Regions from separate parts of the Pseudomonas sp. zfem002 genome, predicted to be linked through region 1. Evidence: predicted binding sites of a transcription regulator. Region 1 holds the regulator's gene; each other region holds the start of a gene.
The links. Region 1 encodes sigma-54, which starts transcription at its own class of promoters, with help from an activator protein. Its sites were predicted from a motif close to ANTGGCATNNANNTTGCTNT; they were not measured.

Region 1 (5,013 bases):
GACGAACTTGGCGGCGGCACGGGCATGCAGCCCCAGCTTGTTGATGATCTCGATTTCGATTGCGGGCATCGCGCGTGGAATCCTGTGGACTAGAGGTCTCGGTGGCGGACCTGGACGTTCTTCAATATGGGTTGCAGCAATTGGCCCAGACGTTCGGTCAGGTAGACGGAGCGATGGTGGCCACCCGTGCAGCCGATGGCAATGGTGACATAAGCGCGGTTGCTGGCGGCGAAGCGCGGCAACCATTTCAGCAGGTAGGACGAAATGTCCTGGAACATCTCTTCTACGTCGGGCTGTGTCGCCAGGTAGTCGATGACCGGTTGATCCTGGCCCGAATGCTCGCGCAGCTCGGGTTTCCAGTACGGATTGGGCAGGCAGCGAACATCGAACACCAGGTCGGCATCGACCGGCATGCCGCGCTTGAAGCCGAAGGACTCGATGAGGAAGGCGGTGCCGGGCTCCGGCTGGTTGAGCAGGCGCAGCTTGATCGTGTCACGCAGCTGATACAGGTTCAGGCTGGTGGTGTCGATCTTCAGGTCCGCGAGGTCGGCGATGGGGCCGAGCAGGTCGCTTTCGACACGGATCGCCTCGGCCAGGGAACGGTCCTGGTTGGTCAGCGGGTGGCGTCGACGGGTTTCGGAAAAACGCTTGAGCAGGGTTTCTTCGTCTGCATCCAGATACAGGACATCGCACTGGATGTGCCGTGCGCGGGCTTCGTCGAGCAATTCCGGGAAGCGCGTCAGGTGGCTGGGCAGGTTGCGGGCGTCGATCGACACCGCGACCCGCGGTTGCAGCAATTCGGTGTTGATCAGCGCGCTCTCCGCCAACTGCGGCAACAGGCCGGCGGGGAGGTTGTCGATACAGTAGAAACCATTGTCTTCCAGGACATCGAGGGCGGTGCTTTTGCCGGATCCGGAACGGCCGCTGACAATGATCAGGCGCATGGTCAGCTTCCGTTCTGCTCGTCCAGGACAACCTGGTAAAGGGCGGTGCTGCTCGGGGCGGCGCGCAGTCGGTCACGCACGTCCTTGCGGTCAAGCATGCTGGCGATCTGGCGCAGCAGCTCAAGGTGCGCATCGGTGGCGGCTTCCGGTACCAGCAGGACGAACAGCAGGTCTACCGGGGCGCCGTCGATGGCGTCGAAATCGATGGGGGCGTCCAGATGCAGCAGCGCGCTGATTGGACTGTTGCAGCCCTTGAGGCGGCAGTGGGGAATGGCGATGCCGTTGCCGAAACCCGTCGAGCCGAGTTTTTCCCGGTCGATCAGGCTTTTGAATACGTCCTGGGTGTCCAGCTCGGGGACTTCCTGGCCGATCAGGTTGGCGATCTGTTCGAGTACGCGCTTTTTACTGCCGCCCGGCACGTTCACCAGGGAACGGCCGGGGGTCAGGATGGATTCAAGTCGGATCATGGATGAGGGGGATCAGCGTGCCGCTGCACCTTGCAGCAGACTTTGCTGTTTTTCCTTGTGTTTTTTCAGTTGGCGGTCGAGCTTGTCGGTCAAGGAGTCGATGGCGGCATACATGTCGGCGTCTTCGGCATTCGCAACCACTTCACCACCCGGAATCTGCAAGGTCGCCTCCACTTTCTGCTGGAGTTTCTCGACCTTCATGATGACCTGCACGTTGGTGATCCTGTCGAAATGACCCTCCAGACGCTTCAGCTTCGATTCGACATATTCACGAAGCGGTGGAGTGACTTCTACATGTTGTCCACTGATGTTGACTTGCATACTGCTTCTCCTTTGTTGCCGTGCATAAAGAGGCAGGTGTTGCGCCTGCCACTGAATTGCGATGGCACATCTCAGGAACTGTCACATCAATCGCTTGCGTTCACTCGAGGGTGCGATGCCGAGCGACTCGCGGTACTTGGCGACGGTGCGACGTGCTACCTGGATGCCTTGTGCCTCCAGTAAACCAGCGATCTTGCTGTCACTCAATGGCTTTTTCTGATTTTCCGCGGCAACCAGTTTCTTGATGATCGCGCGGATAGCGGTGGAGGAGCATTCCCCCCCTTCGGAGGTGCTCACATGGCTGGAGAAAAAGTACTTCAGCTCATAGATTCCGCGGGGCGTGTGCATGTATTTCTGCGTGGTCACCCGGGAGATGGTCGATTCGTGCATGCCCACCGCCTCGGCGATGTCGTGCAGGACCAGCGGCTTCATGGCCTCGTCGCCATGGTCGAGGAAACCGCGCTGGTGCTCGACGATCTGGGTCGCCACCTTCATCAGGGTTTCGTTACGGCTCTGCAGGCTCTTGATGAACCAGCGCGCTTCCTGCAACTGGTTGCGCATGAAGGTGTTGTCGGCGCTGGTGTCGGCGCGGCGGACGAAACCGGCGTACTGCGGGTTGACCCGCAGGCGCGGTACTGCTTCCTGGTTGAGTTCCACCAGCCAGCGCTCGTTGTCCTTGCGCACGATCACGTCGGGAACCACGTATTCGGGCTCGCTGGATTCGATCTGCGAGCCAGGGCGCGGATTGAGGCTCTGCACCAGTTCGATGACCTGGCGCAGTTCGTCTTCCTTGAGCTTCATGCGGCGCATCAGCTGGCTGTAGTCACGGCTGCCGAGCAGGTCGATGTAGTCGCTGACCAGGCGCTGTGCTTCGCCCATCCACGGCGTATTGGCGGGCAGCTGACGCAGTTGCAGCAGCAGGCATTCGCCGAGGTTGCGCGCGCCGATGCCGGCGGGTTCGAACTGCTGGATGCGGTGCAGGACGGCTTCGATCTCGTCCAGCTCGATATCCAGTTCGGGATCGAAGGAGTCGCAGATTTCTTCCAGGGTTTCGTCGAGGTAGCCCTGGTTGTTGATGCAGTCGATCAGGGTGACGGCGATCAGCCGGTCGGTGTCCGACATCGGCGCCAGGTTCAGTTGCCAGAGCAGGTGGCTCTGCAGGCTCTCGCCCGCCGAGGTGCGGGTGGTGAAGTCCCACTCGTCGTCGTCATTGCTGGGCAGGCTGCTGGCGCTGGTCTGGTAGATGTCTTCCCAGGCAGTGTCGACCGGCAGTTCGTTGGGGATGCGCTCGTTCCATTCGCCTTCTTCGAGGTTCTCCGCACTCGGTGCGGACTGTTCGAAGCTGCTTTCCTGCGTTTCCGCGACCGGCTTGCTCTCGGCGTTGTCGGCCATGGGGTCGCTGTTGTCGAAGTCGTCGCCTTCTTCCTGACGTTCGAGCATCGGGTTGGACTCCAGGGCTTCCTGGATTTCCTGCTGCAGGTCCAGCGTGGAAAGCTGGAGCAGACGTATGGCCTGTTGCAACTGCGGGGTCATCGTCAGTTGCTGGCCCATTCTTAGGACGAGCGATGGTTTCATGGCTGGGGCTTAACACCTTATTCGCCGGCGCGCATGCGCCATCTACTACACGGACGCGGGGCGCCAATTTTAAGCAAGATATATGCCTGAAATTGTAGCGTTTGCCTAGAGCGCTGTAACAATTAAGCCGCGAATAGTGGCTTAAGGCCAGCGCCCGGTCATTCCAACGACCTCGAACCTACAAGCGGAACTCGTGGCCGAGGTACACCTCTTTCACCAACTGGTTGGCCAGGATGGTTTCCGAGTCGCCTTCGGCGATCAGTTGACCATCGTTGACGATGTAAGCGGTTTCGCAGATATCCAGGGTCTCACGGACGTTGTGGTCGGTGATCAGAACGCCGATGCCCTTGGCCTTCAGGTGGTGGATGATCTGCTTGATGTCGCCGACCGAAATCGGGTCGACACCGGCAAAGGGTTCGTCGAGCAGGATGAACTTTGGTGCGGTCGCCAGGGCGCGGGCGATTTCCACGCGGCGACGCTCGCCACCGGACAGACTCATGCCTAGGTTGTCGCGGATGTGGCTGATGTGGAATTCCTGCAGCAGGCTTTCCAGCTCCTTGCGGCGCCCATCGCGATCGAGGTCCTTGCGGGTTTCCAGGATGGCCATGATGTTGTCGGCCACCGACAGCTTGCGGAAGATCGACGCTTCCTGCGGCAGATAGCCGATGCCGGCGCGGGCGCGACCGTGCATCGGCTGGTGGCTGACGTCCAGGTCGTCGATCAGGACGCGGCCCTGATCGGCCTGGACCAGGCCGACGATCATGTAGAAGCAGGTGGTCTTGCCGGCGCCGTTGGGCCCCAGCAGGCCGACGATCTGGCCGCTGTCGATGGACAGGCTGACGTCACGCACGACTTGCCGGCTCTTGTAGCTCTTGGCCAGATGCTGGGCTTTGAGAGTTGCCATTACTCGGCCTTCTTCTTCGGCTGGATCACCATGTCGATACGCTGACGTGGTGTCTGGATGTCCTTGCCGCCGCGACCGGCAGTAGCGACCTGGGTCTTGGAGTTGTAGACGATCTTCTCGCCTTCGGTGGTGTTGCCGGCGTTGACCACCTTGGCCTGGTCGGTCAGCACGATGAGGTCACGGCCCGCCTGGTACTGGATCTGCTTGGCGTAGCCCTGCATCTTGTCCGGCTTGGCGGCGTCCTGCTGCTGTTCGAAATAAGCCGGCTTGCCCACAGAGGTTGCGGTATCGATGTCACCAGCCTGGTTCAGGGTGATGGTCACGACGTTGCCTTTGATCATCATCGAGCCCTGGGTGATGATCACGTCACCGGTGTAGGTGGCGACCTTGTTCTTGTCGTCCATCTGGGCTTGGTCGGCCTGGATGCGTACGGGCTGGTCGCGATCGGTAGGCAGGGCCCAGGCATTCACGCTTCCCAGTGCTGCGCTCAGGCTGAGCAAAAAAGGGAGGGTTTTAACGAGCCTCATACTGTCCTCTTACGTTGGACAGCAGGTCCATCCTGCCGTCTTTCAAATACGCTTTCATTCCCTTGCCCGTAGTCACGCCACCGGCGCCGTCGATTCTAACGTCTTGCTCGGTTTGCGCATATTGCTTCTGCGGGAATACCGTCATGCGGCTGGAAGTGATGATGGTGGTGCGGTTCTGTTCATCGGTACGCGCGACCCGGACCGAATCGATCAGCTCGACCTCGGTGCCATCGGGGTTGACCTCGCCGCGCTCGCTCTGCACGTGCCAGGGGAAA
Region 2 (5,013 bases), on a different contig from region 1:
TCGTAGCGCTGGTCTTCGACTTTGAGCGCGGCGGACGAGCCCTTCTCGCGATAACCGTCGATGTTCACCAGGCTGTAGCGCGCGGCCAGGCGCGGCTCGACCAGGACCTGCGGGTTGATCTTCCAGGTGTAGCCACCGACCAGGTTCAGGCCGAGCAGGTCGCTGTCGTAATCGGCCTTCGCCAGGGTGCCAGCGATATGACGCTTGCTGTCGTTGTCGTTGAAACCATAGGTCAGGCTGCCGTCGACGAAGTAGTTGCCCAGTTCGTAACCGCCGTAGAGGGTGAAAGCTTGGCTGTCGACTTCGGTCTTGTTGCCACTCTTGCCGTTCACATCGGTGTTGATGAAGCTGTAGGCCAGGCCCAGGGTCAGCTGGTCGTTCAGCTTGCCATCGGCGCCCACCGCGATGCCGCGGCTGTAGGCGTTGTAGCCGGCCACGCCGTCACGCAGGTCCTGGGTGGCGTCGCTGTACAGGCTCTGCACCCAGACGCCGGCTTCCTTGAAGGCGTCGCCGGACGAGGCGCCGCGCAGACCGCTGGTGCGGTTGCCGGTGGCGGTGCTGACCAGGTTCTGGCTGGTGGTCGCGGCCTGGGTCGCGCCGCCGTTGGTTTCCGGGGCCAGTTGTTCGGCGATGCGGGTCAGGTCGGCTTCGTTGGAGTTGAGCAGGGTCTGCAGCAGCGGGTCGTTGGGGTTTTGTGCGCTGATGCGGCCGATCACGCCGTCATTGACCAGGCTGCTGATGGCCTTGCGGCTGTTCGCCGAGCCGCCGTTGCCGCTGATGATGTCGTCTACTTCACCCTTGCCCCGACCGGTCACGGTGGCGAACAGGGTGTTATTTTCCACTTTGTAGCTATCGATATTGAGCAGTGCTGAGGAGCTGATCAGGTTCAGCTTGGTGTCCGACTCGATCCCTGTACCTGCGTCATTAATTACGCTGAGCTGATAAGCCTGGAGCAGCTTGTACTCGGTGCCTTTGGCAGAAAAATCACTGCCCTGAGCGGACAGGGTGATCTGGGCGTTCTTGCTGAAGAAGGCGAGGCTGGCGACGTTGAGGACTGCAACGTCAGGGTTGGTCGCGCTGGACAGGTTCAGGCTGAGTACCGAGTTGTCGTAAACACCCAAGCTGCCTTTCAGGTTGGTGTGTGGGTTGAGCAGGTTGAGCCGGGCTGGGCTGTTCTCTTTGCCACTGGCTACTTGGACGAACCCGAAACCTTGCATGTCGATGTCGTAGCCGCCGACCTGGCTGCCGGTGCCGGCGAAGTCGGCATTGCCGGAGACTAGTATGCGGTTTAAGCCGAGCAGGCTGCCGGTGATCTGGCTGCCGTTCTGCATTTCCAGCGTGACCGGGTCATAGGTTGCGCTGGAGTCCACCGCATAATTCTCGGAGATGATCTTGCCGCTGTTAATGATGTTCAGCGAACTGTGGAGGACTAGATCGTATTTGCTGCGCTGAAGATAGTCGCCTACCACAATGGCTGCACGAGAGGCCTGGATGGTGCCGGTGTTGACGATCTGCTCGGTGTCGTAGCTGAGCACGGCCCCATTGATGCGGATACCTTCGGCGCCGTGCCCAGTGGCGATGATGGTGCCGTGGTTCTCGATGACATGCAGCTCGGCACGGATCGGTTCTAGCCACCAGTCAGGACTCGGGATGCCGCTGATGTCGATGGCAGTGGTGCGATTGCCGGTGACCTGGATCAGGCCATCGTTGATCAAGGCGCCGACCATGCGACCCCCTTCCATGCTGACGCCTTTGGCATCTGGGCCCTCGGCGATGATTCGACCGCTGGCGGTGTTCATCAGGTCGCCACGGATGATGGTCGAGCCGTTAATGTCAATGGCGCGAGCAACATCGATATCGCCGTCGTCCAGTACGGGCTCGCCCTTGACGTAGAGCAGGCCTTCATTGATTACGCTGCCGCCGATCAGGGCCGGGTCGATCATCAAGGCATTGGCACCGCCGCCGATGGCGCTGATGCTGCCCTTGTTGATGACAGCGCCATCAATCCGGTTGTTGGCCCATGTAAGGCCATCTCCGAACGAGTCCATGTCCACGCCGCCGGCGAAATTGCCGGTGCTGTTGATAGTGGCGTTGAGGATCAGGTCCTTCTGCACATGGCTGCCATGCAGCTCGATGGGGTCATCATTGCCGCTACCGCTGTAGCTGCCGGAGATCTCCAGGTTTTCGCTGTAGGTCTGGTTTTCGCTCTTGAAGCCGGCGTTGGTCAACTGCACGGTTTCGGCATAGGCGGGGAGCGTGGTGGCGGTAACCGCCAGGGCGAGCAGGGTCTTGGGGAAAAGCATCGAGGCCACGGTTTATTCCTTAAACGTCGTCGAAATCACGGTGAGTCCTTACGTGGCCAGGCCTTGTTGGTGGTAATGGCTAAGTGCCACGCAGCGAGCGGGCTGGATGGTATAGAAGTAGTCATCAAAATGACATGCTCTTGGCGCCGGCTTTCCGTGGTCCATTGCCGCTTTTCGCCGCCATCGCCGACACCCAGCGGAAATCCATTGCCGCTTTTCTGGCATTGCCGCCCCCGGCAAAACCGCGAAAACCCCGGTTTTACTGGGGTTTCCTTTCTTGGCATGGGACTTGCTCTCTCATCGCCAACGAACCATCCGGTCAACCTTCGAAGGTTTCCCCGACATGAGCATCAGCTTCGACAAAGCGCTCGGTATCCACGAAAAGGCCCTGGGCTTCCGCGCCCAGCGCGCCGAGGTGCTGGCCAACAACATCGCCAACGCCGACACGCCGAACTACAAGGCGCGGGACATGGACTTCTCCAAGGTGCTCGCTGCCGAAACCGAGAAGACCCAGCAGGGCGGCCACTTCGCCCTCGACCGGACCAATGCCCGGCATATCGATGCCGAGGGCGTGACCCTCAGCGACGAGTCGCTGCAGTACCGCACGCCGATGCAGCCTTCGATCGACCAGAACACCGTCGACGCGCAGCTCGAACAGTCGAACTACGCCGAGAACGCCGTGGGTTTCCAGGCCAGCTTCACGCTGCTCAACAGTAAATTCAAAGGGCTGGTGTCGGCCCTGCGCGGAGAGTAATTCATGTCCCTCGCCAGTGTTTTCAACATCGCCGGTAGCGGCATGAGTGCCCAGACCACCCGTCTGAACACCGTCGCCTCGAACATCGCCAACGCCGAGACCGTCTCGTCGAGCATCGACCAGACCTACCGCGCCCGTCACCCGGTGTTCGCCACCACCTTCCAGCAGGCGCAGAACGGCAGCCAGTCGCTGTTCCAGGACCAGGATGCGGCGGGGCAGGGCGTGCAGGTACTCGGCGTGGTCGAGGACCAGAGCAACCTCGAGGCGCGCTACGAGCCGAATCACCCGGCGGCGAACAAGGACGGCTACGTCTACTACCCGAACGTCAACGTGGTCGAGGAAATGGCCGACATGATCTCGGCCAGCCGCTCGTTCCAGACCAACGCCGAGTTGATGAACACGGCCAAGACCATGATGCAGAAAGTACTGACCCTGGGTCAGTGATTGAGGGACCGAGCCAATGGCCAGTGTCAACGATACGACCTCCGCAACGAACCTCAACGACGTCATCAAGGCGTCCGGGGTCAAGAAAACTTCCACCACCGACCAGACCAGTGTCGCGTCGTCCACCAACAGCAAGACCGGCGGCAAGACGCTGGGCAAGGATGCGTTCCTGCAGCTGCTGGTAACCCAGATGCAGCACCAGAACCCGCTGGATCCGCAGGACAACAGCGAGTTCGTCGCCCAGCTGGCGCAATTCAGCAGCCTCGAAGGCATCACCACGCTGAACGAGTCGGTCACCGCGATTTCCGGCAACTACAAATCGTCCCAGGCCCTGCAGGCCTCGTCGCTGGTCGGTCGCTCGGTGATCGCCCAGACCGACAAGGCGGTGGTCGACACCACCAAGAGCATGACCGGTTCGGTGGTCGTGCCGCAGTCGGTGAGCAGCGCCACCGTGACCATCAAGGACAAGGACGGCAACGTCGTGCGTACCCTGCAGTTGGGTGAGCAGAAGGCCGGCAATGCGTCCTTCGTCTGGGACGGCAAGAACGAGAAGGGCGAGGTGCTGTCGCCAGGTACCTACACGTTCAAGGCCACCACCAAGGTCGATGGCAAGGAGGCGGAAATGTACACCTTGCTGCCAGCCACGGTGAGCAGCGTCACCATCAGTCAGACAGGGGGCGAGATGATGCTCAATCTCGCCGGTCAGGGCAGCGTCGCGCTGTCCAAAGTGCAAACCATCGGTATATAGAGCCGGCTAACGGCACAGGAGTGAAAGATGTCCTTCAATATCGGCCTTAGCGGTCTCTATGCGGCAAACAAGCAACTGGACGTGACCGGCAACAACATCGCCAACGTTGCCACCAACGGCTTCAAATCGTCCCGTGCGGAATTCCAGGACGTGTACTCGGCGAGCAAGCTGGGCGTGGGCAGCAAGACCGTCGGCAACGGCGTGAGTCTGGCGGCGATTTCCCAGCAGTTCGGCCAGGGTGACGTGAACAACACCGGCAACGTGCTGGACATGGCGATCCAGGGTCAGGGCTTCTTCGTGCTCAGCGACAACGGCTCGCTCAGCTACACCCGTGCCGGTGCTTTCCAGACCAGCAAGGACAGCTATGTCGTCACCTCCGACGGCCTGCGCCTGCAGGGCTATGCCGCCGACGAAAACGGCAAGATCCTGACGTCCAGCCTGACCGACCTCAAGATCGATACCCTGTCGCAGCCGCCGAAGCCCACCAGCCTGGTCACCCAGGGCATCAACCTGAACTCCGAGGCCACCCCGATTGCGTTGCCGACCGCGACGCCGCCAGGCCCGACCTTCGTGCCGACCGACGAAACCACCTACACCAAGAAGTTCTCGACCGAGATCTACGATACCCAGGGCAACAAGCACACCCTGGAGCAGTACTATCGCAAGACCGACCAGAACACCTGGACCATGTACTCCCTGATCGACGGGCGCAACCCGCAGAACCCGGCCAGCACCACGCCGCTGGTGGGTACCATGACCTTCAA
Region 3 (5,013 bases), on a different contig from region 1:
GTCGCCTTCTTCAACGCGCAGGGCAACGTTGTACAGCAGCTCCTTGTCCAGACGCTCCTTGATGTTGCGGGAGGTCACGAACTTGCCTTCCTTGCCGCAGAACGGCGAGTCGTTGACCTGGAAGGTCATGGACACGGTCGGCTCGTCGACGGTCAGCGGCTTCATCGCTTCGACTGCGTCCGGGGAGCACAGGGTGTCGGAGATGAACAGCTCGTCGAAACCGCTGATGCAGACGATGTCGCCAGCCTGGGCTTCTTCGACGTCGATGCGGTGCAGGCCGTGGTGGCCCATCAGCTTGAGGATACGGCCGTTGCGGCGCTTGCCGTCGGTGTCGATGGCGACCACCGGGGTGTTCGGCTTGACGCGACCACGGGCGATACGGCCAACACCGATCACACCCAGGAAGCTGTTGTAGTCCAGAGCGGAGATCTGCATCTGGAACGGACCATCGCGGTCAACGGCCGGCGCAGGCACGTTGTCGACGATCGACTGGTACAGCGGGGTCATGTCTTCGGCCATCTCGGTGTGGTCCAGACCGGCGATGCCGTTCAGGGCCGAGGCGTAGACGACTTTGAAGTCCAGCTGTTCGTCGGTGGCACCGAGGTTGTCGAACAGGTCGAAGATCTGGTCCAGAACCCAGTCAGGACGCGCGCCCGGACGGTCGACCTTGTTGATCACGACGATCGGCTTCAGACCGGCTTCGAAGGCCTTCTTGGTCACGAAGCGGGTTTGCGGCATAGGGCCGTCCTGGGCGTCGACCAGCAGCAGCACGGAGTCGACCATCGACATCACGCGCTCTACCTCGCCACCGAAGTCGGCGTGGCCGGGGGTGTCGACGATGTTGATGTGGTAGCCATTCCAGTTGATGGCGGTGTTCTTCGCCAGAATGGTAATGCCGCGCTCTTTTTCCTGGTCGTTGGAGTCCATGACGCGCTCGTCGTTGAGCTCGTTACGCTCCAGGGTGCCGGACTGGCGCAGGAGTTTGTCGACCAGGGTGGTTTTGCCATGGTCAACGTGGGCGATGATGGCGATGTTGCGCAGATTCTCAATCACTGTGTGTATCTCGATCTCAGGTATTCGGTGCCGCCGCCAGGGCAGCGGGTTTCAGTAGTCGGAGCAGGAAATCCGGTCGGGAGGACGATGGCGAGAGCGGTCGCCATCGTGCTTCCTAGGCGGGGCGATAAACGCGCACATTGGCGTGTCCCTCACTGAGCAGGTGATGAGCATGCAGGCGGCTCATGACACCTTTATCGCAATAGAGCAAATACTGACGGTTGCCATCCAGGTGCTTGAAGCGGCTGTTCAGGGCGTAGAACGGCACGGCCTGGACTTCGATGCCGTCGAGCTTCAGGGGTTCGTCTTCCTGGGCATCCGGGTGACGGATGTCGATGACGATCTGGCCCGGCAGGGCCTCGCTCAGCTCTTCGACCTGGATGTCCTGGCCGAGTTCGTCGATCACGTTGTCGATGGAAATGTAGCGGGCGCGCTCCAGGGCGCGCTCCAGCACGTCCATGTCGAACTGCTTCTCTTCATGGTCGACACGGTGGCGCTTGGCGCAGGTGGTCGGGTTCACCGAGATCACGCCGCAGTATTCCGGCATGTGCTTGGCGAACTCGGCGGTGCCGATCTGGTTGGCCTGGTCGATGATGTCCTGCTTGTGGCTGGCCAGCAGCGGGCGCAGCACCAGCTTCTCGGTGGCCGAGTCGATCACCGCGAGGTTCGGCAGGGTCTGGCTGGACACCTGGGAAATCGCCTCGCCGGTCACCAGCGCATCGATTTCCAGACGGTCGGCAACCTTGGTGGCGGCGCGCAGCATCATGCGCTTGAGGGTCACACCCATGTAGCTGTTGTCGACCTTGCCGAGGATCTCGCCGACCACTTCCTCGAACGGCACGCTGACGAACAGCACGCGCTGGCTGCTGCCGTACTTCTTCCACAGGTAGTGGGCGACTTCCATCACCCCCAGCTCATGGGCGCGGCCGCCGAGGTTGAAGAAGCAGAAGTGGGTCATCAGGCCGCGGCGCATCATCTGGAAGGCCGCCACGGTGGAGTCGAAGCCACCGGACATCAGCACCAGGGTCTGCTCCAGCGCGCCCAGCGGGTAGCCGCCGATGCCCTTGTGCTGGTTGTGGATCACGTACAGGCGCTTGTCGCGGATCTCGATGCGCACTTCCACTTCCGGGGTGCGCAGGTCGATGCCGGCTGCGCCGCACTGCTGGCGCAGCTGGCTGCCGACATAGCGGTCGACGTCCATCGAGGTGAAATCGTGGTGGCCGCCGCGCTTGCAGCGCACGGCGAAGCGCTTGCCGGCCAGCAGGTGGCCGAAATGCGTCTTGCACTTGGCGACGATGTCGTCGAAGTCGCCCAGCGGGTATTCGTCGACCTGCAGGAAATGCGCGATCCCCGGCATGCAGGTCAGGCGCTCGGTCATCTCGCGCAGCACTTTCTCGTCCTCGATGCGGGTGACCACTTCGAGGTTGTCCCAGACGCCGTCGACCTTGACCTCGGGATCGAGTTCACGCAGCACGGCACGGATGTTACGGCCGAGCTGACGGATGAACCGCTTGCGGACCGGGCGGCTCTTGATGGTGATTTCTGGAAAGACTTTGACGATCAGTTTCATGAAAAACAGCGCGCGAGCGGCCAGCCGAAAAAGGGGGGCGCGGATTATAGCGGAAATTGCTCAAGGTTTGACCAACTTTTGTCCGATCGCTTTACGATGCACCATTTTGGTTCGCCCTGGCTTTTTTGCGCATCTAAAGAGTGCAGAAAAAATCGAGATTTCCTACAGAAAGGGCTGAAACGCGAGAAAAGGGGGCATAAATCCCATTTCCGGGCACTGGCATGCAATTTGCTCCCTTGTGATGCAGGTTGCCCTGGCCGACTATTCGCGCCCGGCATCACCCAAATTGAAGGGCTGCACAGGCACGCTCTACCCCACCCGGAGGACACTATGTCGAAGTCGGTTCAACTCATCAAAGATCATGACGTTAAATGGATTGATCTGCGCTTCACTGACACCCGCGGCACTCAGCACCACGTGACCATGCCAGCCCGTGATGCGCTGGATGACGACTTCTTCGAAGTCGGCAAGATGTTCGACGGTTCCTCCATCGCTGGCTGGAAAGGCATCGAAGCATCCGACATGATCCTGATGCCGGTCGACGACACCGCCGTCCTGGACCCGTTCACCGAAGAGCCGACCCTGATCCTGGTCTGCGACATCATCGAACCTTCCAGCATGCAAGGCTACGATCGCGACCCACGTGCGATCGCCAAGCGCGCCGAGGAATACCTGAAAAGCACCCTGATCGGTGACACCGTGTTCGCCGGTCCAGAGCCTGAGTTCTTCATCTTCGACGAAGTGAAGTTCAAGTCCGACATCTCCGGCTCGATGTTCAAGATCTTCTCCGAACAAGGCTCCTGGATGTCCGACCAGGACGTCGAAGGCGGCAACAAAGGCCACCGTCCAGGCGTCAAGGGCGGCTACTTCCCGGTTCCGCCGTTCGACCACGACCACGAAATCCGTACCGCCATGTGCAACGCACTGGAAGAGATGGGTCAGTCCGTCGAAGTTCACCACCACGAAGTGGCGACTGCCGGCCAGAACGAAATCGGCGTCAAGTTCAACACCCTGGTGAAGAAGGCTGACGAAGTTCAGACCCTGAAATACGTCGTGCACAACGTTGCCGATGCCTACGGCCGCACCGCGACCTTCATGCCGAAGCCTCTGTACGGCGACAACGGCTCGGGCATGCACGTCCACATGTCGATCTGGAAAGACGGCAAGAACACCTTCGCCGGCGAAGGCTATGCCGGTCTGTCCGACACCGCCCTGTACTTCATCGGCGGCATCATCAAGCACGGCAAGGCCCTGAACGGCTTCACCAACCCGGCAACCAACTCCTACAAGCGTCTGGTTCCAGGTTTCGAAGCTCCGGTAATGCTGGCCTACTCGGCGCGCAACCGTTCCGCCTCGATCCGTATTCCTTACGTCGGCAGCCCGAAAGCCCGTCGTATCGAAGCACGCTTCCCGGACCCGGCTGCCAACCCGTACCTGGCCTTCGCTGCCCTGCTGATGGCCGGTCTGGACGGTATCCAGAACAAGATCCACCCAGGCGATGCCGCCGACAAGAACCTGTACGACCTGCCGCCTGAAGAGGCCAAGGAAATCCCGCAGGTTTGCGGCAGCCTGAAAGAAGCCCTGGAAGAGCTGGACAAGGGCCGCGCCTTCCTGACCAAGGGCGGCGTATTCTCCGACGACTTCATCGATGCCTACATCGCGCTGAAATCGGAAGAAGAAATCAAGGTTCGCACCTTCGTACACCCACTGGAATACGATCTGTACTACAGCTGCTGATCCAGTGACGCTCGCGCAAGCGACGTAGTCGGAAAAGGCCTCCTTCGGGAGGCCTTTTTCTTACAGGCGGTGACTCCCCGGCTGATAGTTCAGCCTTTCCAGGTCACCCATGCTGGCCCGCTTCCCCTTCAGCGAGGCCACGCCATGATTCGCCGCCTTTCCCTGCTCAGCCTGCTGGCCTTCATCAGCGCCTGCGGCACCACGCCCTCCAGCGACACCACCGAAACGCAGCTCCTGCTCCGCGCCAGCGCCGCCTGGGACGGCTCGCCCTACCCGAGCTATGCGACTGGCACGCCCGAACTGAGCCTGCTGAAGATCCGCATCCCGCCCAATACCACCCTGGACTGGCATCGCCATCCGTCGCCCAACGCCGGCTACCTGCTGGCAGGCGAACTGCAGGTGGAAACCCGCGAGGGCCAGCGCACGCGGGTACAGGCCGGCGAGGCCCTGGCCGAAGTCATGGATCGCGTGCACCGCGGGCGCAGCGGCAGCCAGGGCGCCGAGCTGATCGTGTTCTACGCCGGAACCCCGGGCTTGCCGCTGGCGGAAAAGGCGCAGCAGGCCCCCGCCAGCAGCCAGACCTTTTCCACTGCGGCGCCCAGCACCCTGACTGCCTTGCTCGACAGCATCGACCAGCGCCTCGACCTGGCCGA

Region 2: flgB (flagellar basal body rod protein FlgB) is a predicted target of sigma-54. The motif match lies at 2,580-2,599, and genes of this name have one in related genera.
Region 3: glnA (type I glutamate--ammonia ligase) is a predicted target of sigma-54. The motif match lies at 2,839-2,858, and genes of this name have one in related genera.

What each region holds. Positions count from the first base shown of each region.
Region 1 is NZ_JAVYJH010000002.1:119,702-124,714, reverse strand. It holds gene RTI28_RS03880 (HPr family phosphocarrier protein) at 1-69, opposite strand, end outside; gene rapZ (RNase adapter RapZ) at 90-944, opposite strand; gene ptsN (PTS IIA-like nitrogen regulatory protein PtsN) at 947-1,411, opposite strand; gene hpf (ribosome hibernation-promoting factor, HPF/YfiA family) at 1,424-1,732, opposite strand; gene RTI28_RS03860 (RNA polymerase factor sigma-54) at 1,814-3,307, opposite strand; gene lptB (LPS export ABC transporter ATP-binding protein) at 3,486-4,211, opposite strand; gene lptA (lipopolysaccharide transport periplasmic protein LptA) at 4,211-4,738, opposite strand; gene lptC (LPS export ABC transporter periplasmic protein LptC) at 4,725-5,013, opposite strand, start outside.
Region 2 is NZ_JAVYJH010000001.1:221,802-226,814, forward strand. It holds gene RTI28_RS00965 (autotransporter outer membrane beta-barrel domain-containing protein) at 1-2,303, opposite strand, end outside; gene flgB (flagellar basal body rod protein FlgB) at 2,647-3,057, shown strand; gene flgC (flagellar basal body rod protein FlgC) at 3,061-3,501, shown strand; gene flgD (flagellar hook assembly protein FlgD) at 3,518-4,249, shown strand; gene flgE (flagellar hook protein FlgE) at 4,277-5,013, shown strand, end outside.
Region 3 is NZ_JAVYJH010000010.1:112,677-117,689, forward strand. It holds gene typA (translational GTPase TypA) at 1-1,053, opposite strand, end outside; gene thiI (tRNA uracil 4-sulfurtransferase ThiI) at 1,169-2,623, opposite strand; gene glnA (type I glutamate--ammonia ligase) at 2,954-4,360, shown strand; gene aroQ (gamma subclass chorismate mutase AroQ) at 4,505-5,013, shown strand, end outside.